2 regions of the Streptomyces sp. NPDC053513 genome follow, and region 1 is predicted to be linked to the other one. Evidence: predicted binding sites of a transcription regulator. Region 1 holds the regulator's gene; the other holds the start of a gene.

What was found. Region 1 encodes HspR, which represses chaperone genes until heat shock. Its sites were predicted from a motif close to TTGAGNNNNNNNNNCTCAA; they were not measured.
Region 2: lon (endopeptidase La) is a predicted target of HspR. The motif match lies at 1,382-1,400, and genes of this name have one in related genera.

Annotation. Positions count from the first base shown of each region.
Region 1 is NZ_JBITXP010000002.1:440,436-446,414, reverse strand. Features, by position in the region: gene ACIGW4_RS05295 (pyridoxamine 5'-phosphate oxidase family protein) at 1-11, shown strand, start outside; gene ACIGW4_RS05290 ((2Fe-2S)-binding protein) at 132-449, opposite strand; gene ACIGW4_RS05285 (hypothetical protein) at 457-669, opposite strand; gene ACIGW4_RS05280 (helix-turn-helix transcriptional regulator) at 803-1,783, shown strand; gene ACIGW4_RS05275 (heat shock protein transcriptional repressor HspR) at 1,931-2,377, opposite strand; gene dnaJ (molecular chaperone DnaJ) at 2,382-3,551, opposite strand; gene grpE (nucleotide exchange factor GrpE) at 3,585-4,211, opposite strand; gene dnaK (molecular chaperone DnaK) at 4,211-5,979, opposite strand, start outside.
Region 2 is NZ_JBITXP010000009.1:210,903-216,881, reverse strand. Features, by position in the region: gene lon (endopeptidase La) at 1-1,359, opposite strand, end outside; gene ACIGW4_RS18195 (TnsA-like heteromeric transposase endonuclease subunit) at 1,560-2,327, shown strand; gene ACIGW4_RS18190 (Mu transposase C-terminal domain-containing protein) at 2,338-4,344, shown strand; gene ACIGW4_RS18185 (AAA family ATPase) at 4,341-5,423, shown strand; gene ACIGW4_RS18180 (hypothetical protein) at 5,423-5,979, shown strand, end outside.

The DNA.
Region 1 (5,979 bases):
GCCGCGCCTGAGGGGGCGGGAAGGGCGCGGCGGGCAGGGAAAAGCACAGCGGCGCCATCGCGTTTCAGGTCCGCGATGGCGCCGCTGTGTGGGGGAAGTGCCGGAGCGATCTACAACGACGGGGGAATCGCTCAGGCACTGCGGGGGGTGGCGGTGATGGCCTCCGGTTCGATCAGCTGGTGGTCCCGCTGATCGAGGTTGACGAAGATCATGCCGTACCGGATGGCACAGCGGATGGGCTGCGGAGCGCCGCGGGGACGGCGCAGACAGCGGTACGCGCGGACGTCTTCGTCCTGCTCACGGGCGACGACGATCGGCTCTCCGAAGAGGGTGACCTTCAGCGAGTCGCCACGGTGGGGGATTGCCGTGGCGAGATCGACGAAGTGCCAGCCGGAGCGATAGGCCGAGGCCATCTCCCGGCGGAACCTGGGGTCATCGGGAACATTCATGTCCCGACTAGCTCCAGCCGGGGTCCTGCTGGGGGGCCACGCTCCAGCCCGGGTCATAGACGAGCGTGGCGTCGGCCAGGTGCCAACCGGGGTCGAGCTGAGCGGCCTGCACCTGCGCCGGCTCCGAGTGCCAGCCCGGGTCGAGGGCCACTCCCGCGCCCACTGTGGCGGCCGCGATGAAGGCGAATCCGGCCGCCGCGCGTATGAGCTTCTTCATCATCACCGAGCAACCTCACTTGAAGGCAACGTCTCTTTTCCAACCCCCGCGAGTAAGACGATGGCTTACTCTCTGCGCCTGCACCACCAAACCCAGGCATCATGTTCCTGAGATGCAGGAGCCTGGGGGTGTACATATGCGGAAACAAGCGGACGAAACAGGTCACCCTCATTCGCACGCCGAACTGTGCGAAGCGGGCTCCGAGCTGTACGCGGCCGCTCTGCGCACCGGCCGAATACCCCGGTCAGAGGCGGTCGAGGCACCCTGCCTCCTCGACCTGTCCCTGCTCCACCCCGACCCCGACGACGCCCAGTGGCTGCGTCCGGTTCCCCCCTCCGCGGCCCTCGCCCAGCTGCTCCAGCCGATCGAACGCGAGATCCTCGACCGCCGCCGGCGCACCGTCGCCCTGTCGGACGCCTTCGAGCCGTTCATGGCCATCAGCGCCCACGACTCCCTCTCCACCCACGCCATCACCGTCCTCGAGGGCATCGACCGCATCAACTCGACCCTCGACCGCGTCGTGGCCAACTGCCGCCAGGAGCTCCTCACCGTCCAGCCGGGCGGCGGGCGGCCCGCCCAGGCCCTCAGCGAGGCCCTCGACCGCGTCTCCCCGCTCCTGGGGCGCGGCATCAGCATGCGCACGCTCTACCAGCACACCGCGCGCCACACCGAGCTCACGCTGACCTATCTGGAGCACGTCGGCCCCGAGGTCCAGGTCCGCACCCTCGAAGAGATCATCGACCGGCTGATCATCGTGGACCGCGAGGTCGCCTTCATCCCGGCCCGCAGCGACCGCCAGGTCGCCCTGGAGCTGCGCCACCCCGGTCTGGTCGCCTACCTCGGCGGCGTCTTCGACCAGTTCTGGCAGCTGGCGGTGCCGATACGGGAGGAGATCCCGTACGACATCAAGACGGACGGCATCGGCGGCGTCCAGCGCTCCATCGCCCGGCTCCTCGTCGAGGGGCACGTCGACGAGGCCATCGCCCGCCGGCTCGGGATGAACGTGCGGACCTGCCGGGCGCACATCGCCAAGCTCGCCGCCGCCCTCGGCAGCGGCAGCCGCGCGCAGCTCGGCTATCTGATCGCCCAGTCCGGCATCCTCGAACGGGACAGCTGAACGACCGACGGGCCGTCCGAAGGACCGACGGGCCGTCGGAACGACCCACGGGACATCGGAACGACCGACGGGACACCCGAACGGCCCCGGACACGGCGGAGGCCCCCTCCACCGGGGAGGGGGCCTCTGCCGTGACGAGGTGAAGGGCTACTCGCCGCGCTGCTTGGGACGCCACACCACGAGGGCGCTCGTCTGCTGCACATCGGTGTACGGAACCAGGTCCCGGCGGTACGAGGCGTGCACCTGGGCCTCGCGCTGGCGCAGCGTCGCCGCCGCGCCCTCGACCGCCGCCGACAGCTCGGACACGCGGGCCTGGAGCGCCGCGACCTGGTTCTCCAGTTCGATGATCCGCTTGATTCCGGCCAGGTTGATGCCCTCGTCCTGCGACAGCTGCTGCACCTGGCGGAGCAGCTCGATGTCACGGGCCGAGTAGCGGCGGCCCCGCCCGGCCGTGCGGTCCGGGGAGACCAGGCCGAGGCGGTCGTACTGCCGGAGGGTCTGCGGGTGCAGCCCGGAGAGCTGGGCCGCCACCGAGATGACGTACACCGGAGACTCGTCGGTCAGTTCGAACGGATTACGCCTGCGCCCTTCCACCGGGTCACGCTCCCTTCGCGGCCTGGAACAGCTCGGCCCGCGGATCCTCGGAGGCGGTCGCCTCGCGGAAGGTCTCCAGGGCCTCTCGTGCCTTGTCGTCCAGCTCCTTCGGCACCGCCACCTCGACCGTCACCAGGAGGTCGCCGCGCGTGCCGTCCTTGCGGACCGCGCCCTTGCCCCGGGCGCGCATGGTCCGGCCGTTCGGGGTGCCCGCGGGCAGCTTGAGGGTGACCGCGGGGCCGCCGAGGGTCGGCACCTTGATCTCGCCGCCGAGCGCCGCCTCCGAGAAGGAGACCGGCACCGTGACGGTGAGGTTGTCGTCCTTGCGACCGAAGACCGGGTGGTCGTCGACGTGCACGACGACGTACAGGTCGCCGTTCTGCCCGCCGCGCTCGCCCGGCGCTCCCTTGCCGCGCAGACGGATCTTCTGGTTGTCGCTGACACCCGCCGGGATGCGGACCTGCATGGTGCGGGAGGACTTGGCCCGCCCGCTGCCCTTGCAGACCTCGCAGGGGTTCTCGGCGATGAGGCCGCGGCCCTTGCAGTCCACGCACGGGTCGGTGAGCGAGAAGCCGCCGCCGCTGCCGCGGGAGACCTGCCCGGTGCCGACGCAGGTCGGGCACACCCGGGGCGTGCCGTTCTTGTCGCCGGTGCCCGAGCACGCCGTGCACGGCTGCTGGCTGGACATCCGCAGCGGCACGGTCGCGCCCTCGATGGCCTCGGTGAAGCTGAGCGTCACCTCGGACTCGATGTCCTGGCCGCGCCGCGGCTGGGTGCGACCGGCGCCCCCGCCGCGGTTGAACAGTCCACCGAAGACGTCGCCGAGTCCGCCGCCGCCGAAGCCGCCCGCCCCGCCCTGGGCGCCCCCGAAGAGGTCGCCCAGGTCGAAGTTGAACGAACCTCCGGCGCCGGGACCGCCGGCTCTGAAACCGCCGTTCCCGAAGAGGGCGCGGGCGTCGTCGTACTCCTTGCGCTTCTTGGGGTCGCCGAGGACGTCGTTCGCCTCGGAGATCTCCTTGAAGCGCGCCTCGGCGCTCGCGTCACCCTTGTTGGCGTCCGGATGGTTCTCGCGGGCGAGCTTCCGGTACGCCTTCTTGATCTCGGCCTCGGTGGCGTCCTTGGGGACGCCGAGAACCTTGTAGTAGTCCTTCTCGACGAAGTCCTTCGTGCTCATCGACGTCCCTCCTCCCGCGTGCGGGTACGGCTGTTACTCGCTGTCCTTCTCGGAGTCATCCGACTCCTCCGCCTTCGCCTGGGCGCCCGGCTGGGGCTCGGCGACGGCCACGCGGGCGGGACGGATGGTCCGCTCGCCGATCCGATACCCGGGCTGCAGGATCGCCACGCAGGTCGTCTCGGTGACGTCCGGCGCGTACGAGTGCATCAGGGCCTCGTGGATCGTCGGGTCGAAGGGCTCGCCCTCCTTGCCGAACTGCTGCAGACCCATCTTGGCGACGACGGTCTCCAGCGATTCGGCCACCGACTTGAACCCGCCCACGAGTTCGCCGTGGTCCCGGGCCCGGCCGACGTCGTCGAGCACGGGCAGGAGCTCGGACAGGAGGCTCGCGACGGCGATCTCCTTGACCGTGACCCGGTCCCGCTCCACGCGGCGGCGGTAGTTCTGGTACTCGGCCTGGAGCCGCTGGAGGTCGCCGGTGCGCTCGGTGAGCGCCGTGCGGGCCTGGTCCAGCTGCGCCAGCAGAGCCACGTCAGTGGCGTCCCCGGCCGGGGCCGCCCCCTCCGCCTGGTCGGCGGAGTCGGCGGCCTCGGTCTCCTCGGGCGTGCCGTCGGCGGGGACGTCGGGCTTCTCCTCGAAGCCCGGGGTCTCCTCCGACATCAGGCAGCGCCACCCTTCGGCTTGTCCTCGTCGACGATCTCGGCGTCGACGACGTCGTCGTCCTGCGCCTGGGCCTGACCGGCGTCGCCGCCGGCGGCCTGGGCGGCCTGGGCGTCGGCGTACAGGGCCTGGCCGAGCTTCTGCGAGACGGCCGCGACCTTCTCGGTGGCGGTGCGGATCTCGGCGGTGTCCTCGCCCTTGAGCTTCTCCTTCAGCTCGCCGAGCGCGGCCTCGACCTCGGACTTGACGTCGCCGGGGACCTTGTCCTCGTTGTCCTTGAGGAACTTCTCCGTCTGGTAGACGAGCTGCTCGCCCTGGTTGCGGGTCTCGGCGGCCTCGCGGCGGCGGTGGTCCTCCTCCGCGTACTGCTCGGCCTCCTGGCGCATCCGGTCGACCTCGTCCTTCGGCAGCGAGGAGCCGCCGGTGACGGTCATCTTCTGCTCCTTGCCCGTGCCCAGGTCCTTCGCGGTCACGTGCATGATGCCGTTGGCGTCGATGTCGAAGGCGACCTCGATCTGCGGGACGCCACGGGGGGCCGGCGGCAGACCGGTCAGCTCGAACATGCCGAGCTTCTTGTTGTACGCCGCGATCTCGCGCTCGCCCTGGTAGACCTGGATCTGCACGGACGGCTGGTTGTCCTCGGCCGTCGTGAAGATCTCGGACCGCTTGGTCGGGATCGTGGTGTTGCGCTCGATGAGCTTGGTCATGATGCCGCCCTTGGTCTCGATGCCGAGGGACAGCGGGGTCACGTCGAGGAGCAGGACGTCCTTGACCTCACCCTTGAGGACACCGGCCTGGAGCGCGGCGCCGATGGCGACGACCTCGTCCGGGTTGACGCCCTTGTTGGCCTCCTGGCCGCCGGTCAGCTCCTTGACGAGCTCGGCGACGGCCGGCATGCGGGTCGAGCCACCGACGAGGACGACGTGGTCGATCTCGGAGAGCTGGATGCCCGCGTCCTTGATGACGTTGTGGAACGGCACCTTGCAGCGCTCGAGCAGGTCGGAGGTGAGCTGCTGGAACTGGGCGCGCGTGAGCTTCTCGTCCAGGTGCAGCGGGCCCTCGGCGGAGGCCGTGATGTAGGGCAGGTTGATCGTGGTCTCGGTCGAGGACGAGAGCTCGATCTTCGCCTTCTCGGCGGCCTCGCGCAGACGCTGGAGGGCCATCTTGTCCTTGGCCAGGTCCACGCCGTGGCCGTTCTGGAACTGCGTCACCAGGTAGTCGACGACGCGCTGGTCCCAGTCGTCACCACCGAGGTGGTTGTCACCGTTGGTGGCCTTCACCTCGACGACGCCGTCGCCGATCTCCAGCAGGGACACGTCGAAGGTGCCGCCACCGAGGTCGAAGACGAGGATCGTCTGGTCGTCCTTGTCCAGGCCGTAGGCCAGGGCGGCCGCGGTCGGCTCGTTGACGATGCGCAGGACGTTGAGGCCCGCGATCTCACCGGCCTCCTTGGTGGCCTGACGCTCGGAGTCGTTGAAGTACGCCGGGACGGTGATGACCGCGTCGACGACCTTCTCGCCCAGGTACGCCTCGGCGTCGCGCTTGAGCTTCTGCAGGATGAAGGCGCTCATCTGCTGCGGGTTGAAGGACTTGCCGTCGATGTCGATCTTCCAGTCGGTGCCCATGTGGCGCTTGACCGACCGGATGGTCCTGTCGACGTTGGTGACGGCCTGGCGCTTGGCCACCTCGCCGACGAGCACCTCGCCGTTCTTCGCGAAGGCGACGACGGACGGCGTGGTCCTGGCGCCCTCGGCGTTGGTGATGACGG
Region 2 (5,979 bases), on a different contig from region 1:
GAGGAGCGCCGCCGCGGGGTCGCCGCGGAAGTCGGAGCCGACCTTGTCGATCTCGTCGAGCAGGACCACCGGGTTCATCGAGCCGGCCTCCTTGACGGCGCGGACGATCCGGCCGGGCAGGGCGCCGACGTAGGTCCGCCGGTGGCCGCGGATCTCGGCCTCGTCGCGCACGCCGCCGAGGGCGACCCGGACGAACTTCCGGCCCATGGCGTGGGCCACGGATTCCGCGATCGACGTCTTGCCGACGCCGGGCGGGCCGACGAGGGCGAGGACGGCTCCGCCGCGGCGGCCGCCGACGACGCCGAGGCCGCGGTCGGAGCGCCGCTTGCGCACCGCGAGGTACTCGGTGATCCGTTCCTTCACGTCGTCGAGGCCGGCGTGCTCGGCGTCCAGGACCGCGCGGGCGCCCCGGATGTCGTACTCGTCCTCGGTCCGCTCGTTCCACGGCAGTTCGAGGACGGTGTCGAGCCAGGTGCGGATCCAGGAGCCCTCCGGGGACTGGTCGCTGGCCCGCTCCAGCTTCTCGACCTCCTTGAGGGCGGCCTCGCGCACCTTCTCGGGCAGGTCGGCGGCCTCCACGCGGGCGCGGTAGTCGTCGGACTCGTCGCCCTCGGACTCGCCGTTGAGTTCGCGGAGCTCCTTGCGGACGGCTTCGAGCTGGCGGCGGAGCAGGAACTCGCGCTGCTGCTTGTCGACGCCCTCCTGGACGTCCTTGGCGATGGTCTCGGCGACGTCCTGCTCGGCGAGGTGGTCGCGGAGCTGGGCGGTGGCGAGCTTGAGGCGGGCGACCGGGTCGGCGGTCTCCAGGAGTTCGACCTTCTGCTCGACGGTGAGGAAGGGCGAGTAGCCGGAGTTGTCGGCGAGGGCGCCGACGCCGTCGATCTGCTGGACGCGGTCGACGACCTGCCAGGCGCCGCGCTTCTTGAGCCAGCTGGTGGCCAGCGCCTTGTACTCCTTGACCAGTTCGGTCACGGAGCCGGGCAGCGGGTCGGGCAGGGTCTCCTCGACGGTGCTGCCCTCGACCCAGAGGGCGGCGCCGGGACCGGTGGTTCCGGCGCCGATGCGGACGCGGCCGAGGCCGCGGATCAGTGCGCCGGGGTCGCCGTCGGACAGCCGGCCGACCTGCTCGACGACGCCCAGGACGCCGGTGGCCGCGTAGGTTCCGTCGACGCGCGGCACCAGCAGCACGCGGGGCTTGCCCGTGCCGGTGCGGGCCGCGGCCTGGGCGGCCTCGACGGCGGCCCGTACGTCGGTGTCGGACAGGTCCAGCGGCACCACCATTCCGGGCAGCACGACCTCGTCGTCGAGCGGCAGCACAGGCAGAGTGAGCGGCACGGACGCCATGGACTCAGAAGCCATGATCTCCCCTTCGGCAGTCAAGTTGAGCTATGTGCACTCAATGCTTGTGAGCCCCGGGATGTTCCCGGACGCCCGTTCGCTCTGAGCGATCACCCCCGCACTGTCCTGTGACGCCGGTCTCTTCGTTTCGCAGCTTTACTCTTCGTGTGCTCGTTCGCCTTGCAGAGTGACCTTTCGTCGCGGGGTGGGGTTAGCGAGTCGTGGCACGTGCGTTAGGGGTTCTGCCGGGTGGTGTCTCCGGGCCGCCGGCGGAGGGGTTTGAGGTCGCGTACACCGACCGGTGCGGGTCGGAGTTCCGCCTGCCGCTGATGGATGCCCGGGCGGTGCGGTTCGAGGACGTAGCGCCGGTACGCGCGTTCAAGTCGTACAAGGGACAGCGCCATCTGCCGGGCCTGTGGTGGTCGGCGACGGTCGGCGGTCACATCGGATACGAGTCCTGGCTGGAGCGCGATCATGTGATGCTGCTGGACTTCGATCCGTCGGTCGTGGGGATCTCCTCGCAGCCGTTCTGGCTGTTCTGGCAGTCGGAGGCGGGCAGGGGCGTCTCTCACGCGCCGGACTACTTCGCCCGCCGGGAGGACGGCACTGCGGTGGTGGTCGACTGCCGGCCTGCGGACCGCCGCAAGCCGAGGGATGTGGCGAAGTTCGAGGCGGCGCAAGCAGCCTGCATGCAGGTTGGGTGGGAGTTCCGGCTGGTGGGGAACCCGGACACGATCGTCCTGCGCAATGTGCGCTGGCTGGCCGGTTACCGGCACCCCCGGTATCGGCTGGAGCCGGTGGTCTGCGGATTGCTGGCGGCGTTCACGGAACCGCGGCCGCTGATGGACGGGGCGTCGTCGGTGGGTGATGAGATCGCGGTGCTGCCGGTGCTGTTCCATCTGCTGTGGACGCACGAGCTGACCGTGGACATGTCGGTTCCGCTGCATTCGGCGACGGCGGTGTCCGCGGGGGTGACCGGTGGCTACTAAGCGTGGGGCCGTGCTGCGGCCCGGTGACTGGATCACCTACGACAACGAGGACCACCAGGTGGTGGGGCTCGCCGGTACGTCTGTGCGGCTGCGGTCGCAGGCCGGGGCGGAATCGGTGGTGCTGGCCTCGCATCTGATGGCGGCGCCGGACTTCGCCGTCACCGGCACGGAGCCGCTGCCCGCGCTGGAGCCGTCGGGGCTCCTGGGAACGTTGCCGGAGTCGGTCCGGGAGGCTGCACGGGAATGGGAACGGCACATGGTGGAGGTCGAGACCGGGCTGCCGCCGGATGCCGTGGCGGGCACCGAGCCGCGCCCTGGGTATGACCCGGCTGTCTACTCCCTGATGGAACGGATGGCCGCGAAGGCGAGCGAGCTAGGAGTCACCGTTCGGACGGTGCAGAACCGACGGTCGCGCTACGTCCAGCAGGGGCTCTGGGGGCTGGTGGACCAGCGGGCGACCCGGACCTGGGAGGCTACGGGGCGGGCGGACGCCCGGCTGGTCGCGGCCGTCCAGGAGGTCCTGGACACGGAGACGCACACTTCGACGGGGACCCGGTCACGGCTGATTCGCCGGGTGGTCAAGCTGGTGGAGGCCACCCACGGCGAGGGGGTGGTTCCGCTGCCGAGCCAGCGGACCCTCTACAAGCTGGTCGACGCGCTCTCCACCGGTCGACACACCTTCGGTTCGGCGGTCACGCGGCGGCAGACGGCGAACCGCCCGCAGGGGCCATTCACGCCGACGTTCGCGGACCGGCCCGGGGAACAGGTGCAGATCGACTCCACCCCGCTGGACGCGATGGTGGTGCTCGACTCCGGGTTGACGGCCCGCGCGGATCTGACGATCGCGGTCGACGTCGCGACCCGCACGGTCTGCGCCGCAGTGCTGCGACCGGTGGGCACCAAAGCGGTGGACGCCTCGCTGCTGCTGGCCCGGATGCTGGTGCCCGAGCCGATGCGGCCGGGCTGGTCCGCTTCGCTGCGCATGGCGGCGTCGCGGATGCCGCACCTGCGGCTGCTGGACGTGGACGCGCGGATGGAACAGGCCGCGGCGAAACCGGTGATCGTGCCGGACACGGTCGTCATCGACGGCGGGAAGGTTTTCGTCTCCGACACGTTCCTGCGGGCCTGCGAACGACTCGGCATCTCAGTGCAGCGGGCGCGTCCGCGCACGCCGACCGACAAGGCGATCGTGGAGGCCACGTTCTCCTCGATCAACACGCTGTTCACCCAGCACCTGGCCGGCTACACCGGGCGGGATGTCTCCCGCCGCGGCGAGAAGGTCGAGGACCAGGCCGTCTGGACGGTTCCGGAGCTTCAGGACCTGCTGGATGAGTGGTTGCTGGCTGGCTGGCAGGCCAGGCCGCACACCGCTCTGCGCGACCCGTTCCGCCCGAAGAAGGCGATGTCGCCGAACGACAAGTACGCCTCGCTGGTGGCGGCCTGCGGCTATCTGCCGCTCGTGCTCCGCGGCGAGGACTACCTGGAGTTGCTGCCGGTGGCCTGGCGAGCGATCAACGACTACGGCATCCAGATCAGCTACCGCACCTACGACTGCCCCGACCTGGGGCCGCATCGGCGCGAGCACTCCGGGATCACCGCCAAGCGCGGTCTTTGGGAAGTGCACTACGACCCCTATGACCTGTCCCAGGTATTCGTCCGCACGACGGGCGGCTGGATCACCGTGCCGTGGACGCAGTGGCCGCTGGTGAACGCGCCGTTCGCGGACTTCACCTGGCAACACGCGCGCCGATTGGCAGCCGAGGCCGGACTGGACGACACCAACGAAACGGCCGTCGCCCGTGCCCTGGACGGTCTACTCACCCGCGCCGAGCACGGCCCTGACACCAGGTCGGCCAAGGTGGTCGCCCGCACCCGCACGGCCCGCGCCGTCCCCGCGCCCGCAGCGGCACCCGAGGCCGAACGCCGCGCGGAGCCGGCGCCCGAGGTCCAGTTGCCCGTGACCACGGTGGAGTTCGGGATCTTCGACGCTCACGCAGAAGCCGAGAGGTGGCTATGAGCACGTTCTCCCCGTCCGCCCCTGACACGGACGCGGCCTCACAGGTTCCGCCCGACAACCCGCTGACCACCAAGGAGGGGTGGCATCATTTCGTCGGCCATGAGCCGGTTCCGCCCCGCCTGCTGACGGCTGGCGAACGAGCGGCCCTGATCCCGCAGGAACAGATGCACGTGGACGAACGTCGCCGCGAGTATCACGCCGCTCTACCGATGGTGAACACCCCGGTCATCCGCAAGGTCACCGCCACCTCCCGGTTGCTGATCCAGCTCAACCGCAATCAGATCTCCGCCCGCCGCGGCGTGATCCTCTCCGGTGCCTCCGGCACCGGGAAGACGACCGCCCTGACCCAGTTGGGGCGGGCGCACGAGCTAGCCGTCCGCAAGCGACACCCCCACGACCGCAACCGGCTCCCGGTCGTCTACGTCACCGTTCCGCCCGCGGCCACACCGAAGATGCTCGCAATGGAGTTCGCCCGCTTCTTCGGACTGACCTTCCCTTCCCGGGCCAACATCACCGACGTCGTCGACGCCGTCTGCGCCACCGCCGCCCACGTCCACGTCGACCTGGTCCTCGTCGACGAGATCCACAACCTGACCCTCACGACCCGCTCCGGCGCCGAAGCCTCCGACCAGCTGAAGTACTTCGCCGAACGGCTGCCCGCGACGTTCGCCTACGCGGGCATGGACGTCGAGTCCAACGGCTTGTTCGCCGGCACCCGGGGACGGCAGATCGCAGGACGCTTCGTCGTCGTCCCCGCCACCCCGTTCGCACACGTCACCGCCGAGGACCAGGAAACCTGGCGGGCCCTGGTGGGCACTCTGGAATCCACGCTCCGGCTGCACAACCACACCTCCGGCACACTGACCGGTCTGAGCGAGTACCTCTTCCACCGCACCGGCGGCATGATCGGCAGCCTCTCCCAGCTCGTCCGAGGCGCCGCCGTCCTCGCCATCCAGGACGAGAGCGAACGCATCACTGAGGACCTCCTGGAGATCGTCCCAGTCGACTACGCGGCCGAGCAGTCCGAGAAACGCACCGCACCCGCCAAACCTTCTGCCCGGCGGAGGCGCGTGGCCTGATGCTCATCCGCCGACTTCCCGATCCCGTCCCGCCCGCCCGGCACGAGATCCCCGCTTCCTACATCAGCCGCCTGGCCACGCTCCACGGCCTCGACATCAACGACCTCTGGACCCAGGTCACCGAACGCGAGAAGTCTGGCGGCATGCGCCGCGTCGTCGTCCCCGAACGCCTCGCCGCGCTCACCGGCCGCACCGCCCATGCCCTCGCCGGCGCAATGCCCGAACTCCGGAGCCCCGCGCCCGACTGGGCAATGTTCCGGCACCAACCACAGACCGGCTGCCACCGCTGCGACGCCCGGCACCCCGGCGGCAAGGTGACCCGGCTCCTGCCCCACCACCGCTACGTCTGCCTGCGCCACCGCACGTGGATCGGCCCGCCCGACATCGACCACCCCGCCGTCGACCTCACCCGGCTCCCCGAAATCGTCGACGCCCAGCGCAAGCACTTGCGCCTCCTCAGCCGCTACGGCTGGTCAGCCACCTACGACGCCGTGCTCAGCGCCCTCATGCTCTGCGCACACATCTGGTCCGTGGACGGACGTCCCTCCAGCGCCGT